DNA from 4 places in the Lysinibacillus sp. GW821-FHT14F06 genome. Region 2 is predicted to be linked to each of the others. Evidence: riboswitches for the same ligand, from Rfam matches in the RefSeq annotation. Region 2 holds a riboswitch; each other region holds the start of a gene.

Region 1 (4,977 bases), on a different contig from region 2:
TCACCAGCCATTAAGCTATCAAAATTACCAAAGAAATCTGATTTAAAAATTGCAAAAACAGTGTTTATACCTAATGAAAATACAAGTAATACACCTGCAATAATTAAAGCAGTCCACCTTTTTACATTCATGTCTTTCCGCCTCCTCTACACGTTATACGAATAACTTTCTAATATGTTTCATTTTTTTTGCAATACTATACAAAAGGTTATGCTCATTAACATTACCGAATATCATAAAAAAAATCAAAGCTCAATAAAAATACATGAACTTTGATTTTCGTCATTATTTCCTAGGAAATATTTACTTTCGACAAAATGTAAAGCTGTAAACTATTTAATAGTACATTTATTTTTTTCTTGTTGACGTAGTTCAATACGACGGATTTTACCTGATGAAGTCTTTGGCAATTCCGTTATAAATTCAATGGCACGAGGATATTTATAGGGAGCTGTTAAAGTTTTTACATGATTTTGAAGCTGCTTGATAAGACTAGCATTTCCTATCTCTCCTTCATTAAGCACCACAAATGCCTTCACAATATTTCCCCGAACTTCATCTGGACTTGCTACAACTGCCGCTTCTTTTACTGCTGCATGTTTCATCAAAGCATCTTCTACTTCAAATGGTCCTATTGTATAGCCAGATGAAATAATAACATCGTCTCCTCGCCCCTCAAACCAAAAATAACCATCTACATCTTTATATGCTCGATCACCAGTGATATACCAATCACCTCTAAATTGTAAGCTAGTGCGCTCAGGATCATGTAAATATTTTTTAAATAACGCAGGTGTTTCACGATGTACTGCAATATCACCTACTTCTCCTACTGAAACAGGATTTCCTAAATCATCAATAATATCAATTGTATTCCCTGGAGTTGGTTTACCCATTGAGCCGATTCTAGCCTCCATACCTACCATTGTTCCGACTAATAATGTATTTTCAGTTTGCCCATAACCATCTCTTACCTGTAAATGGAAAACATTCGAAAATACTTTTATTACATCACTATTTAAAGGTTCTCCTGCTGAGACAGCCTGACGAACACTCTCTAAATTAAAATCCTGTAAGTTTTCTAATGCAGCCATAAATCGGTATTCAGTTGGTGTACAGCACAGGATATTAATATTGAATTTTTCAAGAAGTGTAAGATATGTTGTCGCATCAAATTTACCTTTGTACACAAATGCGGTTGCACCACTTCCTAATGTTGCGAGGAACGGACTCCAAATCCATTTTTGCCAGCCTGGAGCTGCTGTAGCCCAAACGATGTCATTTTCCTGTACGCCTAACCAATTCGGTGCTGTTGTTCGTAAATGTGCATATCCCCAGCTATGTGTATGTACTGCTGCCTTAGGATTGCCTGTTGTACCACTTGTATAAGCTAAAAATGCATTATCTGTACTTTTCGTTGGAGTAGAACTTATGTAATTTGTTGGTTGATCTTGCATTTTTTGAAGTAATGACTGCCAAGGTTCATGTGCATTTCCTATTACGAATTGCTGCAAGCCCTGTAAGTTTTTCACGTTATCAAATTGCTCAATATATGGCTCATAAGCAACTATACCCTTTGCATTAGCATGGTGTATGCGATATTCAATATCCTTCGTTCTTAGCATTTCCGAACTAGGAATAATCGTTAAACCTACTTTCAGTGCAGCAATATAGACAATATAGGCTTCTACTGATCTAGGCACCATCACGATTAATACATCACCTTTTGTTAATCCTTGGTTTGTAAAAACATGTGCAGCCTGATTTGCCTTTGCAAGTAGATGTGCGTATGTAATAAATTGTACATCATTATTTTCATCATAAATAATTAGTGCATTCTTGGTTACATCCTGTGCATATTTTTCAATTTCCTCTGTAATATTATACAATTCTGGTGCAATTAAATCTTGTCTTTTCATGGAAATGCCTCCCTTTTACTATGATTCATTATAAAACTCCATTTTTATCATTTTCAATGGTTCACACTCTATTTTAGAAAAGTCATGACAACTATCATACTCTGCTGTATGGCAACAGTCACGTTCATCAATCAATTTCACCTTTGCGTAATTGTAGCTGTCGCTTTTCCTTCGATACAGATAAACAATGTGTCCAGATTTTGAAGTGTGCCCGGGCCTGCAGATGTTTTTTACTTTCGATACAGAAAACATTTGTATCTGCCGCTATACTTTCGATACAGAAGACATTTGCTGGATGAAGGTAAAAACTTCTATTGAACAGGAAAGAAAAATATGGTACATTTTGGTCAACTAAAAGCAAGATTGCAGGGGGACTCATTTGGAGTTGAGAAGGTAAAACCTGACCCTTTGAACCTGTTAGTTAATACTGACGTAGGGAGCAATTCACATCTAATTCACTGATGAAAGGCTCTTTTGCGTGTTTTTTTTACACAAAAAAGAGCCTTTTTTGCACGCTTACGTCCATCCAACAAAGGAGGACTTAGAATGATTTTTCAAACTATCCGTAAAAAAAATCCACTAATTCATTGCATTACAAATTATGTGGTGGCAAATTTTCAGGCAAACGGCCTATTAGCAATCGGTGCCTCGCCAGTTATGGCTGATGGCTGTGACGAGGTCGAGGAAATGGTTGCAATTGCCTCAAGCTTATTGATTAATATCGGTACACTTAATGACAAATCGAAAGAATCCATGTTACTTGCTGGGAAAAAGGCCAATGCACTTGGCATACCTGTAGTATTAGATCCTGTTGGTGCTGGAGCTACAACCTATCGAAAACAAACCGTACAACATCTGTTAAAAGAGATTGAATTTGCAGTAATTCGCTGCAATATTGGAGAACTTGCCGCCATTGCCAATGTAGAATGGCAGCAAAAGGGTGTAGACAGTGGAACAGGTTCAATATCCTTGGTGCATGAAGCGATGAGAATTGCTCAGCTTTATCATTGTATAGTGATTGTCACAGGTGAAAAGGATTTTATAACTGATGGAAATCAACAGCAATGGATTATAGGCGGGAATTCTCATATGACAGAGGTCACTGGGACTGGCTGCTTATTAAGTGCCATTTGTTGTGCTGCTTACGTGACTGGTCATCAACCCTATAACCAATTAATAAATGTACTACAACTTTATAAAAAAATAGCTGAACAAGCTGGTTCTACTACGCAATACATCGGTGATTTTCAAATTTCTGTATTGAATGAACTATACCGTCTTTCAAAGGCTGGTGAACAATAATGCAAGTTGTTACGACAATTGCTGGCTCTGATAGTGGCGGCGGTGCAGGTATACAGGCTGATTTAAAAACCTTTCAGGAATTAAAGGTTTTTGGAACTTCCGTCATTACAGCATTGACTGCTCAAAATACGCTTGGTGTCTCAGGTGTCATGCCCATTGACGCAAGCTTTGTTGAGCAACAGCTACAAGCACTATTAGAAGATTTTTCAATTAGTGCAGTGAAAACAGGCATGCTGTTTTCTTCAGACATCATTCAAACTATCGCACAAATAATGGCTGATGCAAAGATTCCGCTTATTGTAGATCCTGTGATGATTGCGAAAGGTGGTGAAAGTTTATTACAACAAGATGCAATTGATGCCATCATGAAGCTTTTACTGCCAATTGCAACCATTGTAACTCCGAATATTCCTGAAGCTGAAACGCTTACTGGTAGAGAAATTAGAACTTTAACTGATATGAAAGAAGTAGCCTATCTCTTACTACAAACAGGAGTACAATGTGTCATTTTAAAAGGAGGTCATTTAACAGATATGGGTTTCGCCATTGATTATATATTTCTTAAAGATGGATCGTCGTTTTCTATGCAAACTCCTCGTATTACAACAAAAAATACACATGGTACTGGCTGTACATTTTCAGCAGCCTTAACTGCTTTTATGGGCAGCGGTCTTCCTATAAAAGAGGCGATTATCGAAGCAAAAAGATTTATTCAATTAGCAATAACGTATGATTTAGCTCTGGGTAATGGGCATGGGCCGACAAATCATTTTGCCTATCAAACCTATAGAGAGTCATGTGAGGTGACTATTCATGAATCGTGAAGATTTACAGCTATATTTTATAATGGGCACAGAAAATGTTGTACATCAGGAGCCATTACATGTTCTTGAAAAAGCTTTACAGCATGGAACTACCATGTTTCAACTACGAGAAAAGGGGCCTCGTGCATTAACAGGACAAGAATATGAAAATTTTGCTCGTCAATGTCAAAATCTTTGTCAGCGGTATAATGTGCCGTTTATTATCAACGATGATGTAGAGCTTGCAGTAAAACTCGAAGCAGATGGAATTCATATTGGTCAAGAGGATTTCCCTGTATCTAAAATTCGAGAAAAAATTGGAAAGATGATACTTGGTGTTTCAGTTCATTCTCAAGCTGAATTGCAAACTGCTCTACAATATGGGGCAGATTATGTAGGAATTGGTCCGATTTTTGCAACCACTTCTAAAAGTGATGCGAATCCGCCAAGTGGAACAAAATTTTTGCAGGATGTTCGCATTGAAAATCCTGAGCTCCCCATTGTTGCAATTGGAGGCATAAATTGTTCAAATGGACAATCAGTTGTTAACGCTGGTGCGGATGGCATCGCCGTTATTTCTGCGATTTGTGAAAGTGAGGATATTTCCAATACCGTAGCAATATTCAAATCATTGTTCATTGAGGATAAAAAGATCTAAATATAAGCAAACTAAAACCAGTGCCTTTTACGGCACTGGTTTTAAGTTTAATAATTACTTATTCAGCAATTATTGATTGTTTGGCATACCTTTTAATTGAGATTCTGCCATTTGTACAAGACGTTTAGTGATTTCACCACCAACGGAACCGTTAGCACGAGCTGAAGCTTCAGCTCCTAATTGAACACCAAATTCTTGTGCAATTTCGTATTTCATTTGATCTAGTGCTTGTTGTACACCAGGTACTGCAAGTTTGTTTGAACTGCGGTTGTTGTTTGAAGTCATGTCTCTCACC
Region 2 (4,977 bases):
TTCCCAAATGGATAATAGCCAAGCTTGCATTTCTAATCTTGTAAACTCATCTAACGCAGAAAATGGCTCATCTAAGCATAATATAGGCTTGTTACTAACAATTGCACGAATAAAGGACACTCGCTGCTGCATACCACCAGATAGCTCACTTGGATAGGCATTAACAAATGAAGCGAGACCCACTTTCGCTAACCACTCCTTTGCAAGTTCTATATTCGGCTTTTGCTGAAGCTCCTCTACAATTGTGACATTTTCTAAAATAGTTCTCCATGGTAGTAAGCATGGCTGCTGAGGCATATAGCCAATCGTTCCTCTTTTTTGCTGTATATCTGCACCGTTTAATAAAATGGCTCCCTTATCAATCGAAGAAACACCTCCAATTAATTGAAAGAGCGTACTTTTCCCGCTACCAGACGGACCAATAATTGCCACAAATTCACCGTCCTTCACCTCAAAGGATAAATCTCGAATGACCTGAAGAGTATCAAAGGATTTATCAATATTTTGAACGCTTAGCATGGAATCCTCTCCCCTTCACAATAAGCTTTTCTAGCAGTTGAATAGCGCTAAATAATACTAAACTTAAACAGACAATAGCCAAAATGGCCACAAACACACGATCTGTACGAAATGATGATTGTGCCAATGTCATATATACCCCTATCCCCTTTTTGGCACCTAACCACTCAGCAATAACAGCCCCCATAACGCTGTAGGTAGCGGCAATTTTAATGCCTGAAAAAATAGACGGGTATGCATATGGCCATTCAAGCTTCCAAAAGGTTTGTGCCTTTGTTGCCCCAATCATCTCAAAATAATGCTTCAATTCCGATGAGGTTTGACGGAAACCATCCATTGCAGCAATAACAATGGGAAAAAAGCATACAAGACAAATAATGATAAGTTTAGGTAATAAACCAAAGCCAAACCAAATAATTAATAACGGTGCTAGAACAAGTATAGGAATGTTTTGTGACATAATAAGAATGGGATAAAATAGTTCTCGAATAAATGAAAAACGATGCAGGAGCACAGCAACCGCTAGTCCACAACATATGCCAATAGTAAGTCCCAGTAAAGCTAACTTCACTGTTGCGAAGGCATGAGGCATAAATGTTTCATACGATCGTAAACCTTCTGCCAAAATAGCAATTGGTGCTGGCAATAACCAATGTGGGATATCTGCCAAACGCACAATTAGCTCCCATATGAATAAGAGGAAGGCGATAAAAATTATCGTCCTTCCCTTTTGTATTGCCTGCTTCATCACTTGTATTTCTCCGTTAACGTTCCCATTGTAATACCAGATGGCTGATATAAAATTTTCACTTGTGTAATAACATTGATGGCCCCAAGCTCTATCATCTTTTCATTCATCCGTTCAATGATTTCTAACAACGTTGTCAGCTCGCCCTCCATTGTCGTTTCTAAAGGGTGCACCTCATATTTCACGCCTGACGCATCAATAATAGCAATGGCCGCATCAACAAATGGAATAACATCTTCATATTTTTCTGTTTTCGGGATAATTTGTACACTGATTAATGAGTTTGCCATGTTACTTCGTCTCCTTTTTTGGTAAAAAGTCGTTCGTAAATGCTTGTTCTGCCTTAAATTCGCCCTCTAAAACGTTGTTGCTAGTCATCCACTTCGCATAGTTTTCCCAGACAGTTAGCTTTTGCTCGCCCCATTGAGCAGCGTCATCCTGATACTTATCTGCTAGCCACTCCTGACTTTTATGCACAAGCTCTTTATCTAAATCAGGTACTGCCTCAAGTAAAACATCTGCTGCCTCACTTGGATTACTGATCGCATATTCATAGCCCTTTGCCACGGCAGCGACAAATGCTTCAACTGTCTTTGGATCATCCTGAATCATTTTTTCATTCGTAGCAAGAACGGGTGTATAATAATCCAGTTGGTCACTATAATCTGTTAAATACAGCATGTTGAGCTTTTCACCACGAAGCTCAGCTTCAATTCCAGTCCAAGCATAGTAAATCCATGCAAAATCAATATCTTTTTTCATCATTGTAAAGAAATCTATATCACCGGCATTAATAATATCTAATTTATTAATATCTGCATTTTCAGTTTGCATTAATGACTGTAGAACAGCCTGCTCAAGTGGAGCTCCCCAGCCACCATATGTTTTCCCTTCAAATTTCTTCGGTGATGTAATGCCTTTAGAGGCAATTGAGGCAAAGCCAGAAGTATTATGCTGAATAATCGCCGCAATCGATACTAGAGGTACCCCCTGTACACGAGCCTGTGTAATTCCCTCCTGATAGCTTACACCAAACTGTGCCTTGCCAGATGCCACGAGCTGATCCGCTCCTGCGTCACCAGGTTGTAAAATATCAACATCCAAGCCCTGCTCTTCAAAATAACCTAATTTCTTAGCAACATATAGCCCTGTATGATTTGTATTTGGCGTCCAATCGAGTACAACGGACACCTTTTTTAATGCATGCTCATCCTTGTTGGTATCCTTTTTTTCGCTACAGCCCGCTAATGTTAAAAGGGCAGCCATAAGAACCAATAACCATTTTTTCATGCTGAATCCTCCCAGTAAGTAGTGTGAAAGTGTTCATAAAGGAATGTTCTACCAGAAGAAAGCGTATTCACAGTCTATCTACACCCAAGATGTGTATATAAAACAAAAAAACGCCTAGGATTCCTCCCAGACGTTGTGCAATCAATATCAAAAACTTACTTTTTTTGAATAGATGTTCCCTACGCTGGTACGAGCCAAATCAGGTTCAAAGGGTCAGCGTCTAACGGACACAATCTCAGCTGGCAACTACCAGCTCCCCTACATTCTTTCCATATGAACTTTTCGTTGATTATTATACCCATATCTCACTGTAAATAACAAGGCTCTATTTAATGAAAACGCTGTAAAAATAATTTAATTGCATCATCTTTTGCTTCATGAATTCCATCCTCCGTGAGATACTTTTCATTTATCCCAAATACCTGTAATGTCCCTTCTTTAGTATAACCTTGCGCTAAGAGAGCTAATGAAACATCTTTAAAGGCGTAAATTGGTGTTAATGAACCATCTTCTTCCACTTGATAGAATCTAAAGCGGTATTTCTCCTCCTTTGGTATCCATTCATGAAGAGCAAGACTATTTTGATAGGCTTTTAAAAAAAGGGCTTTTTTACCATCAAGTTTATGATAGGAGCCGTCTACTAAATCAACATATCCTGTCTCTAAGCTTTCTTCAGTTCTAAAGGAGGCATAGATTTTATGGTCAGTAAGTGCCACGTCATGTATGCCTTTAAAAGGTAAATCATATTGTTTTTCTTTTTCCGTTCCAACATCATAGAGCGTAAAGCTTACCGTTTCTACTCCATCTTTTTTAAAGGCTCTTGGTAGGAGCAACTGATTGTCCTGATAAATTGGCTGACTTACTGCACTATTATCAAAGGACTGTTTAAATTGTTTTACCTCATTTGTACGCAGATTTGTTAAGCTATAAATGGTATGACCTGTTCTGGTATCAGACATTTCTGTCAGTAGTGTATCATCTTCTAAATCCATAAAAGTATCCGTAGAAAAGCCTTTGACCTCTAATGTTTCTCTATTTTTTACAAACACAGAATTCCTATCATCAGCCATCCAAGCAAGCCAATCTTCATTTACTAACATTTTTGAAATAGGAAATTCACTTGTACTTGTTACTTCCGCTTTTTCAATATGTGTATCGAGTGAATAGGAATAAATGGTATTACCCTCGTAATAATAAAAGGAGTTCGTTGCATCATCAAAGATAGCTGTAGATAATGTATTAGCAGTTCGACCAGGAATACTAATTTCTTCATAGGATTGTTCACTTATTTGCGAAATCGTCAATTGTTCCTTTATTTCATCTATAAATGGATAACTTAGTAATGCCGTAAGTGCTAAAGCTGAAAATCCTACTGCTACGGGCTTCCACACATGTTTTTTTACAGGAGTTTGCTGTTGCTCAAATCTAACATGAGCAGCCTCTAAAATCTCTTCTTTTTTTTGAGGAGTTAATGCTAATTGATCTGGTATAGTAGTCTTTAATCGCTTACGTAAATTCATTTCCATTATAAATTCCCTCCTTTTCTAATTGGATGCCTACTCGTTTTCTCCCTCTTGCTAGCCTTGTTTTCACTGTATTGATTGAACATTGTAAAATGGATGCGATATCGGTGATAGATAGTTCATCATAGTAATAAAGCCAAAGGACCTCTCGATATTTCGTTTCTAATGTAGTAATACTGTGAGCAATAACATCCATTTCTTCTTGCTTTAAAATTTGAGATTCCACTGAAATAGAGGCTTCCTGCTTTTTAAAAAGACTAGTTAACTCTGTTTTCCGATATGCCCAGCTCTTAAAGTAATTGTGACACTCGTTGACGACCATACGATATAAGTAAGTTTTGACACTAGAACGTCCTTCAAATTGCTCCATCTGAATGTAATAGCGGATGAATACTTCCTGTACAATGTCCTCTGCCCTTTCTTTACTTTTTACATATGTATAAGCTAGTCGAAGTAAGTAATGACCGTATAAATCCATAACCTCCCGTAAATATATATCTCTTTGTTGTTTCTCCAAGCAATTCCCTCCCTTCATCAATTTGTATAAGTTAGACAAGGCATAATGCTTGTTGGTTTCATCTTTTCATTAATTTTGTATTAATAGCATTATTTAGTTGGTGCTGAATAATAATAAAAAACGCAGCACTCATAATGAATGGCACTTTAAAAACTAAAAAAAGTCAATTTGCATCACAGTTTTGTGGCAAATCGACTTTTTTAGTGTCTTTCTCATAAAGAGAACAGGCTTTAATCTAGCTTGGGTTTTGTTCTTTTTTTGCGATTAATACATGTGAAATTTGTCCGTCAGTTGCAATATCTACCTTGAACGAGCCATTTGAATGGCGATCTGAACGGGTTAGTGCATGAACATCTACGACCTCTTGCACACCTTTTTCA
Region 3 (4,977 bases), on a different contig from region 2:
TAAAAATTCAGCACATTCTTTATTGTATTGTTCCCTAGGTATCTCCATACCAGAAAAGCGTTTCCAGCCTCCTAGATTGATAATCATCGTCTTTTGATCTAACTTCAAATGAATATTATTTGTTTTTAAATAATTGACCAGTTTATAAATTAAAAATGGAGGTCCTACGATGTGGCGTGTATGAATGTTTTGCCATTTTTCTAAAGTTTCTATTGCCTCTTTAGGCTTGAAGGATGCTCTCTTAACAAGACATCTAGTTGCATCAAACAAACCTGAGAGCATATTTAATACTTTTACCATTCCCATCTCTGGCATTTCTTCTGGAGATGGGAATAAGAAGAGACCAGCTCCACGAGAGAAGGCAAACATCTCTCTATACATTGCGTAAATACTAAACACGCAATTGTTTAATGTTTCAGCATCCCTTCTCGATATACTTGGTATACCACTTGTTCCTGTACTTCGCATTTCAAATTCAATGTTCTCTAAAGATGTTGATAATAATAAATGAGAGTCAGGTCTTTTAAAACTTGTTACCGGAATAAGTGGAATTTTTTGTATATCATCTAGACTTTGTATATCGGCAGGTGTAACGCCGCTATCCTCGCATAACATTCGATAAAAGCTATTGTTTTCATAATGATGTTTAAAATTTTGGGAGATTAAATACCCCTTTAAATCATTGACTTTTTTTTCATCCCATTGAAATAGCTGTTGGGTTGACCCAATAACTGCTGTTACTGGGTTAATACCTAATTCTTTTAAATTTTCCATCGCTGCTTGAATAGTTACCATTTCATTTCCTCTCCTTTTTAATATCAATTTCTCTCGGATTTTCGGCTTATGATCGCTTCTTGTAGATCAGTAATTAGCCGTTATTACAGGAATTATTAGGGAAATATCAACCATATATAAGGCGCTAATTATTACAATTTTTGTCATACAGTTGACATAAAAAGATTAACATAAGAACAAATGATGTAACCCCTAATTCACTACAAGATAAAAAGTAAATTCCACAAATAAACTTGTGGAATTTACTAATTGAATACTTAATTATTATTGCAAAATATTTATCATTTATTAGTTTAAGAATAAACAATTGGTCCACTATTTAGTGTAATCCTAACTAATAGCAAACCATTTTTCTTTGTGATAGACTGTACTATATTTGATTAGAAAAGGGGGTATTCGATGACCCAGCAGAAGTCTAATAAGGCGGCTTTGTATATTTTAATGTTTAATATGTTTATCGCAATGGGGAGTATTGGGATTATTATTCCTGTCATGCCTGAGTATTTAAGAATATTTGGTGCTGCAGGACAAGTTCTAGGCATGCTTATTGCAACGTTCGCCTTTGCTCAATTCGTTTTTTCTCCAATTGCTGGGAATCTTTCGGATCAGTATGGTCGAAAAAATCTAATAATTTTCGGACTGATACTAACAGGACTTGCACAAATCGGTTTTGGGCTCTCTACAGAAGTGTGGATGCTCTTCTTAGCACGCTTTTTAGGTGGTCTTGGATCAGCCTTTGTTGCACCTCCTATTATGGCATTTGTAGCAGATGTTACAACATATGAAGAACGAGGAAAAGGGATGGGGATGCTCGGTGCTGCCATGTCTCTTGGCTTTATGATTGGGCCAGGTATTGGTGGATTCTTATCACAAGTCAGCTTACATTTTCCATTCTATACAGCTGGAGCGGCTGCTATTTTAGCTGCTATTTTATCGTTCTTTTTATTACCATCTACTAAACCAAACGCAGCACAAAAAATGCATAAGCAAGACAATCTTGCAAAACAAATGGTACGTTCAGTACATATGCCTTACTTTGTTATGCTTATTATTATGATGGTATTCTCGTTCGGAATTGCTAATTTCCAAACGACTTTATCATTATTTGTTACAGATAAGTTTCATTATACACCTGGAGATATTGCTATTATTTTAGTAGTGGGTGGTGCTTTTGGTGTAGTTGTACAAATGTTTGTCATTACACCACTCTTTAATCGCTACGGTGAAATGAAGGTCGTATTAGTCAATTTATTTATTGCTGCCGTATCTATCTACTTAATATTATTCGTATCTGGGTTTGCCCTTATTTTAGTTGTTGCGACAATCTTCTCGACAGCCACAACATTAATTCGTCCTGCTGTTAACACATTGATCTCTAAGCTTGCTGAAAATGAGCAAGGATTTGCTGCAGGTCTAAATAATGCCTATATGAGTCTTGGGAATATGATTGGTCCAGCATTGGCAGGTATTTTATTCGATTGGAATATGAATAGCCCTTATATATTTGGTGCTATAATTTTGATGACTTGCTTCTTCCTTGCCCTTATTTGGACAATGAAAAAGGCACCACATCTTATGCAGCCTGATTCTAAATAATCTGAAAAGTTATTGACTATTATTAGTAGTATGTTACATTTATCTTGTTACGATGCTAAACAAAAATTAAATAATTATTACCACTAGGGGAGTCTTTAAAAGACTGAGACGTATATTATCATATATGGACCCTTTGAACCTGATCTAGTTCATACTAGCGGAGGGAAGTGGCGACATCTTGCTTTTTAATATGTAAATGCAAGGCCGCTTCCTATTGTTTTCAGGAAGCGGTCTTTTTGTGTTCGCCAGTTTAGCGCGATAATATTTCAAAGGAGTGTAATTTATGTCAGTTCGAAAATTAACAATCATGGCTTTATTAGTGGCCATTGCCGTAGCAGGCTCTACCTTCGTTTCAATTCCAACAGGGATTGCGCGAGCTTATCCAATACAACATGCCATCAATGTCATCGGTGCCATTCTACTCGGCCCAGTACCAGCCGTCATCATTGCCCTTATTACGGCGATTATTCGAATTCTAACAGGGACAGGCTCCCTATTAGCCATTCCTGGCAGTGTTATTGGTGCTTTTTGTGCAGCGTTGGCTTATAAATACAGTAGTAAACCTTTGCTAGCAGGGATTGGTGAAATTGTAGGGACTGGGATCATTGCTTCTCTCATTGCAGTACCATATGCATATATCTTAATGGGGACGTCCGTCGTAGCAATGTTTTTCATGCCTGCCTTTTTAACCTCTAGTATTATTGGTGCTTTTTTAGGTATGGCCGTTGCTAGTAGTCTACGAAATACTATACTTATTAAAAATTTTCATTAAATTTTTAGAGTAGGGATTTCTTTCCTCTCCATTTTCGAAGATCATTTTTCAGTGAACCACCCCCATAGCGAGTACAAAACAAAAAAACAGTGCAAAATAATTAATCATTTTGCACTGTCATTTAATCTAAATTATCGTTTCTTCATGCCCTTTAATAACTGAGCAACATTCGTATCCTCTGCCTGTATGGTTTTATTCTCTACAGGCTGCTCTTTTCTCTTAGACTTAGCAAAGAAGCCCCAGCCAAAGCGTCGGATTGTAATATCGATGAAGAAAAGTAACATACCTGCTAATATAAGCCATGTTGCTATATTTTGACGGTCTGCGCCTTTCTTCGTAAATTCACGAAATACCTCCTTCGGTTCTTTCAAAACTGAGCCGCTTGTTTGCTTTGTCAGTTCTTCCACCAGCTTATCATTTACTGGTCGTAACTCATATTCAGCACTATAAGGTACACTTATTCCTGCCTGATAAATAGCTTGATCTTCATCAGCAATACGGAAGAAAATGAGTCCTGGCTCTGCTTGCACAACTGCCCGAACCTGAGAGGCTGAAATGGCCTCAAGCTGTGTTTCAAGTTCTTCTCCTGCTTCATTGACAGCAACTATATCTAAAAATGCTGCTTCATTAGTTGGATCTGTAATAATAAATGAACCATCCGATTCTAAACGTACATCGTAGGCAACATCATTATAGCTTGGGAGCATTTGAGAAATAAGCGTTTGCCAAAACGTTCCCCAATCCTGCCATCTTGCCCAATCACCTGTCCATTTCCCTGTCGAATCGGAAGTAAAGGCAAATGTCTTGCCAAGTCCATATTGCCACTGTGCTAGCACCGGATCCTCTTTCTCGCTTTCCGCAATTACAGAGGCCCCCTGCTTCGCTGTTGTTCCGATATAAGCATTCATTTGAGGTACACCATTTGCAAATAACGTGTTCCAACCAGATGCGTTATAGATGGTTGGATAGAAAGGGTTATCCTCAATATATGTGCGTGAAATCATTGCCGTTTCACGGGATAAAATAGAAGGGATGGTCTGCTCATCAACAACGTCATAAAATCGTCCGCTGCCCATTTCACTAAGTGCTTCAAGTAAATTGGCATCTGCATCCTGTCCAATTGCTACAGTAGACAATGTTACGCCACTCTCTTTTCCTTCAGCGATTAAGTCTTCATAATTTCCTGGCTGTGACTGTCCATCCGTTAATAAAATAATATGCTTTCGCTGTAGCTTTAAATCTGTTAAGTTCTCATAGGCCTTAGCAAGTGACCCATAAATCTCTGTCCCACCGCCTGGCGTTACAGACAAAATCGTATCCACAGCTTCTTCCTTATTTTCAAGTGGTCCTGTTTCGATAATTTCCCAAGGTTGATCATCAAAGGCAATGAAGCCGAGCGTATCTTCATCTCGCAACATTTCAACAGAACGAGCTGCCGCCTCCTTAGCGAGCTCCAGCTTCGCTCCTGACATACTACCAGAGCGGTCAAGCACGATAACCAGCCCTAATGAAGGCAATTGTTCCTTCCCTTTAATCTCCATTTCAACAGGTAGTAAAGTTTCGATTGGTGTTTTAAAATAGCCGCCCAAGCCAAAGCTATTTTCGCCACCAACCATCGTAAAGCCTACGCCAAAGTTTTTTACTGCCTGCTCTATCACATTCATTTTGGCCTCGCCCACTAGATGTCCTGGCACATTATCAAAAATAATAGCATTGTACTGTAGATAACTAGAAAGCTCATTTGGCAAACTTTGAGCATCTATAACATCAAAGGAGATGGATTTTCTCCCAAGAGCGGCTGCTACAGGTGATGC
Region 4 (4,977 bases), on a different contig from region 2:
CTATTTTGCTGAGGTTGAGCAAGCAGCATTTGCACCGTCTAACATTGTTCCTGGAGTTAGCTTCTCTCCAGATAAAATGTTACAAGGCCGTATCTTTGCATATGCAGATGCACAACGCTATCGCTTAGGCGTGAACCACTATATGCTTCCTGTAAACGCACCAAAATGCCCATTCCGTACTTTCCATCGTGATGGCGCTATGCGTTTTGACGGCAACCTTGGTTCAACATTAGGCTATGAACCAAACAGCTATGGCGAATGGGAGCACAACTTAGACTATAAAGAGCCTGAATTACGTATTGATGGTAACGCAGGTATCCATGACTTCCGTGAAGATGATAACAACTACTTCGAGCAGCCAGGAAAACTATTCCGCCTAATGACTGCTGAAGAACAACAACGCCTATTCGAAAATACAGCAAATGATATGGCACCTGTTGAAGAGTTCATCAAACGTCGCCACATCCTTCACTGCTATTTAGCTGATCCAGCATATGGTGAGGGTGTAGCAAAAGCAATGGGTCTTTCATTAGAAGGTATGGATCTTACTAACCCATACGTAAAACAACCAACTAACGTTTAATTTTTCCATCTATTATTGATATCCAAATCCAACTTTAACTCCATGTGAGCAACATTTCACGTGGAGTTTTCTATTCAACGAAAAAGGTTTGTGCCTAAATAAACACAAACCTTTCATGACAATATTATTGATAAATCTGACTGCCTGCTTTCTTAAATTCCTCAGCCTTTTCCTGCATTCCTTGATGTATTGCCTCCGTCGTATTTACATCTTTTTCTTTTGCATAATTACGAATATCCTGGGAGATTCTCATACTACAGAACTTGGGCCCACACATTGAACAAAAGTGCGCAGTTTTTGCTCCCTCTGCTGGTAATGTTTCATCATGGTATTCAACTGCACGCTCTGGATCTAAAGAAAGGTTGAATTGATCGCGCCAGCGGAATTCGAAGCGTGCCTTTGAAAGCGCATCATCTCGCTGCTGTGCTCCAGGATGCCCCTTCGCTAAATCAGCCGCATGTGCAGCAATTTTATACGTAATCACCCCTACACGAACATCCTCTCGATTTGGTAAGCCCAGATGCTCTTTTGGTGTCACATAACATAGCATTGCCGTACCAAACCATCCAATCATTGCAGCACCAATAGCTGATGTAATATGGTCATAGCCTGGTGCAATATCTGTTGTCAGTGGTCCTAAAGTATAGAAAGGAGCCTCCTTACACACCTCTAACTGCTTGTCCATATTTTCTTTAATTAAATGCATTGGCACGTGTCCTGGTCCCTCCACCATCACCTGTACATCATGCTTCCATGCAATCTGTGTTAATTCACCTAACGTTTCAAGCTCTGCAAACTGAGCCTCATCATTGGCATCTGCAATCGATCCAGGACGTAAACCATCCCCTAATGAAAAGGCAACATCATATGTTTTCATGATTTCACAGATTTCTTCAAAATGTGTATATAAAAAATTCTCTTGATGATGATATAAGCACCACTGTGCCATAATTGAACCTCCACGTGACACAATGCCTGTCACACGATTAGCTGTTAATGGCACATAACGTAATAGTACACCCGCATGAATCGTAAAATAATCAACACCCTGCTCTGCTTGCTCAATTAACGTATCACGATACACCTCCCACGTTAAATCCTCAGCCACACCATTTACCTTTTCAAGCGCTTGATAAATTGGCACTGTTCCAACTGGCACCGCGGCATTACGGATAATCCATTCACGTGTGGTATGAATGTGCTTTCCAGTCGATAAATCCATAATATTATCAGCGCCCCAGCGTGTTGCCCATGTCATTTTCTCTACCTCTTCTGCAATAGAAGATGATACTGCTGAATTCCCAATATTGGCATTAATTTTCACATGAAAATTACGTCCTATAATCATTGGCTCAGCCTCAGGATGATTAATATTAGAAGGCATAATTGCACGCCCAGCTGCAATTTCAGAGCGAACAAATTCAGGGTCCATATTTTCGCGAATAGCTACAAACTCCATTTCCGGAGTAATTACTCCTTTTCGTGCATAATGAAGCTGTGTTACATTTCTATCTTTTTTTGCACGTAGAGGTTTTCTAGATAAATCAGGAAATATATTTTCTTTTATACGTGGATCATCAGCTATGCGGAAACCATTATCCTCTGGTTTAATAGTACGCCCGACATACTCCTCCACGTCTCCTCGTTCTCTAATCCATTCACTTCGCAACGCTGGTAAGCCCTTCGTAATATCTACCTTATAGGCAGGGTCAGTATATGGACCGCTCGTATCATACACATGAACTGGTGCATTTTCCTCTTCTCCAAAGCTTCCTGTCGTTGGACTTAATGCAATTTCACGCATCGGCACTAAAATATCTGGTCTTGATCCCTCTACATAAACCTTTTTGCTCCCCTCAAAGCTCGACATAATGGTAATGTTCTTTTCGCTAACTGTTGTCATGACCTACTTCTCTCCCTTATAGAAAATTCATACAAGGACCGAATCTAGCTCACCCCAAAAAATAAAAAGCCGAATCCAAAAATTTTTGGATCCGGCTATGATTGTATAAGGTATAATTATCGCATTGTAAAGAGCTCGCAATAATTTCTTAACTTTCCCACGCTGGTATGAGCCAGATCAGGTCCAAAGGGTCAAGAAACCTCTATGCGTTTCCCTCTCAGCCTGACTCATCAGACTCCCCTAGTTAATGCTATTAAGTTTGATGCTAGTGTAACAGATATTGCTAAGAGATGGAAGCTTCATCACTATTTTTCCTTTAGAGTTTATATTTTTGCTTCATAAACTCTAAACGCTTTACCTGCTCCGTTAATTCATGAATCGTTCTACTTAGCTGACTCAATGATGATTCTTGCAACTTTGATGCATCGGCTACTTCTTTTGTTTCCAACAAGACAGCCTCGGATGCCTCATTCGTTTGCTCTAATGCCGATAAAACGACGTTCGTGTTTTTGGACATTGTGTTTGTAACCTCAAAAACATTTTGAACATCTTCCTCAACTACTTTTACTGCTTCAAACAAATGATCCAGCTCATTACTAATGGCCATCACTAAATGAGCTCCTTCTTTAACTTCAACAGTACTATGGTCCATTTCTTTTAACACAGTCTCTGTTACTATTTTAAATTCATATATATGCTGACGAATATCCTCAGCTGACAACTTCGTCATCTCGGCCAGCTTTTTCACCTCTTCCGCGACAATAGCAAAGCCTTTACCATGCTCACCTGCTCTCGCTGCCTCAATCGCCGCGTTTAATGCCAATAAATTTGTTTGATCGGCAATATTTTGAATAACACTTATCATTTCTTCGATTGTACTATATCTTTCACCAAGAACATTCACATTATTTGCCGTATGAGTTACCAAATCTGCCACGTCATTCATACGATTCGTAATCATTGCCGCTTCTGATTGACTTTGCTTTACAAGATCGGCTGTATTGGAGGAGCTTTTCATAACGGAAGAAACAGATGCTGAAATCTGCATAATTCCTGACGTCATCTCTTCGATTGTTTTAAAGGAATGTGTCGCTAGATCTCTTTGTCGATCTACACTCTCCTCTATCCCTCCTGCACTTTCAATGAGCTTGTTACTTGAGTGCTGCACATTATTCCCTACCTCCTGTAAACTATCAGTTGCCTTAGAAATATCTGTGCCAATCCCCGATAGATTAGAGATAATTTGATGCATAGATTGCATCATTTCTTTAAATTTGCTACTAAAATCTGAAATATCATCATTTGACTCAAAGCTTATTTCATCCAATATATGTTGAGTTTCTGCCATATTTCCATCTGTAAAGGCTATTGTTGCTCGTTTCATGATAAATATCGGCTTCAGTGATTTTCGCATATACAAATACAATGTCGTCATCATAACGACACTCAATAAAATGACTATGCCTAAAAGAATAGGCAAGTACTTCGATACAGCAGATTTTTGAATGCCGTAAATAATGGAGCTCTCAATATCTAATCCAACATATGCAACAATTTCACCATTTTCTGCTCTGACAGGTGCATAAGCAGAAATAAAATCTCCCCACCCCTCTACAGAAACAAACTCACTAAAGCCATCCTCATTATTAGAAATTGTTTTTACAACACTTTCATACGGTATATCCTCCATAATATCTCCAATTTGGTAGGTTTCCTCACTATTTAAATCTCCTGCATCCACCAGCACCATTGATTGTTTACCATCAGGTGTTCCCTTGAACACATAGATATACGTTACATAATTGGTTTTCAGTATTGTTGTCAGCTCCTTCTGTAAATCAAGATACAGTGAACGGTTATCTGGATTTGTAACTAGCTGCTCATACCTCTCTGAATCAAGCTGTCCCACAACATTTCTTGCTAAAATCATACTATTCTCTTTTAATGCCAACTCCACTATGTTTTTTGTACTCTTATAGACAATAAGCCCAAGAGCAACACTAAAAGCAACCATAATAACTATTAATAAGATGATGAATTTCTTCCATAACTCTATTCCTTTACGCAAAGCTATGAACGCCCCTTTCAATATTATGATTAAACACCTATTTACCCTATGTATATATTAAAAATTACAATAACTAACAAACTTCCTTATATTTTCTAATTATTTTCTTCATTTTACTTTTTGAGCATAAAAAAAAGCAATAAGCCATAAGCCTATTCCTTTTTTTACGTCATATGTTATGAAAGAAATAATAGTTCTGCTAGATAAATAACAATTGTTACTGTAATACAGCTCACTATTGTTGAAAATAAAACAGTTTGAGCAGCTGTTGCTGATTCGATATCATACTCTAATGCTAAACTAGAGCTATTTCGGGATGTTGGAAAAGCACTAGCGATAAATAATGATTGTGCCACTACCCCGTCTAAGCCGAGTAAATAAATAATGAGTAAAGCAACTGCTGGTCCTAAAATTAGTCGTGTA

The links. A riboswitch is a leader RNA that binds a small molecule or an ion and turns the genes downstream of it on or off. The one in region 2 is predicted to bind thiamine pyrophosphate.
Region 1: it holds a riboswitch for thiamine pyrophosphate, as region 2 does, so the genes downstream of both, thiM (hydroxyethylthiazole kinase) here and AC1RNS_RS17660 (ABC transporter substrate-binding protein) in region 2, are expected to answer to the same signal.
Region 3: it holds a riboswitch for thiamine pyrophosphate, as region 2 does, so the genes downstream of both, thiW (energy coupling factor transporter S component ThiW) here and AC1RNS_RS17660 (ABC transporter substrate-binding protein) in region 2, are expected to answer to the same signal.
Region 4: it holds a riboswitch for thiamine pyrophosphate, as region 2 does, so the genes downstream of both, thiC (phosphomethylpyrimidine synthase ThiC) here and AC1RNS_RS17660 (ABC transporter substrate-binding protein) in region 2, are expected to answer to the same signal.

The regions. Positions count from the first base shown of each region.
Region 1 is NZ_JBXAPF010000009.1:83,925-88,901, forward strand. Features, by position in the region: gene sppA (signal peptide peptidase SppA) at 1-131, opposite strand, end outside; gene mbcS (acyl-CoA synthetase MbcS) at 333-1,919, opposite strand; TPP riboswitch at 2,277-2,375, shown strand; gene thiM (hydroxyethylthiazole kinase) at 2,466-3,221, shown strand; gene thiD (bifunctional hydroxymethylpyrimidine kinase/phosphomethylpyrimidine kinase) at 3,221-4,045, shown strand; gene thiE (thiamine phosphate synthase) at 4,035-4,682, shown strand; gene AC1RNS_RS10805 (alpha/beta-type small acid-soluble spore protein) at 4,752-4,967, opposite strand.
Region 2 is NZ_JBXAPF010000021.1:56,950-61,926, reverse strand. Features, by position in the region: gene AC1RNS_RS17675 (ABC transporter ATP-binding protein) at 1-519, opposite strand, end outside; gene AC1RNS_RS17670 (ABC transporter permease) at 497-1,267, opposite strand; gene AC1RNS_RS17665 (thiamine-binding protein) at 1,267-1,557, opposite strand; gene AC1RNS_RS17660 (ABC transporter substrate-binding protein) at 1,559-2,557, opposite strand; TPP riboswitch at 2,717-2,827, opposite strand; gene AC1RNS_RS17655 (hypothetical protein) at 2,887-4,083, opposite strand; gene AC1RNS_RS17650 (sigma-70 family RNA polymerase sigma factor) at 4,064-4,597, opposite strand; gene parC (DNA topoisomerase IV subunit A) at 4,833-4,977, opposite strand, start outside.
Region 3 is NZ_JBXAPF010000019.1:65,943-70,919, reverse strand. Features, by position in the region: gene AC1RNS_RS16720 (LuxE/PaaK family acyltransferase) at 1-795, opposite strand, end outside; gene AC1RNS_RS16715 (MFS transporter) at 1,195-2,391, shown strand; TPP riboswitch at 2,467-2,574, shown strand; gene thiW (energy coupling factor transporter S component ThiW) at 2,675-3,163, shown strand; gene AC1RNS_RS16705 (VWA domain-containing protein) at 3,295-4,977, opposite strand, start outside.
Region 4 is NZ_JBXAPF010000023.1:60,905-65,881, reverse strand. Features, by position in the region: gene AC1RNS_RS18475 (catalase) at 1-583, shown strand, start outside; gene thiC (phosphomethylpyrimidine synthase ThiC) at 708-2,486, opposite strand; TPP riboswitch at 2,624-2,738, opposite strand; gene AC1RNS_RS18465 (methyl-accepting chemotaxis protein) at 2,803-4,554, opposite strand; gene AC1RNS_RS18460 (AEC family transporter) at 4,731-4,977, opposite strand, start outside.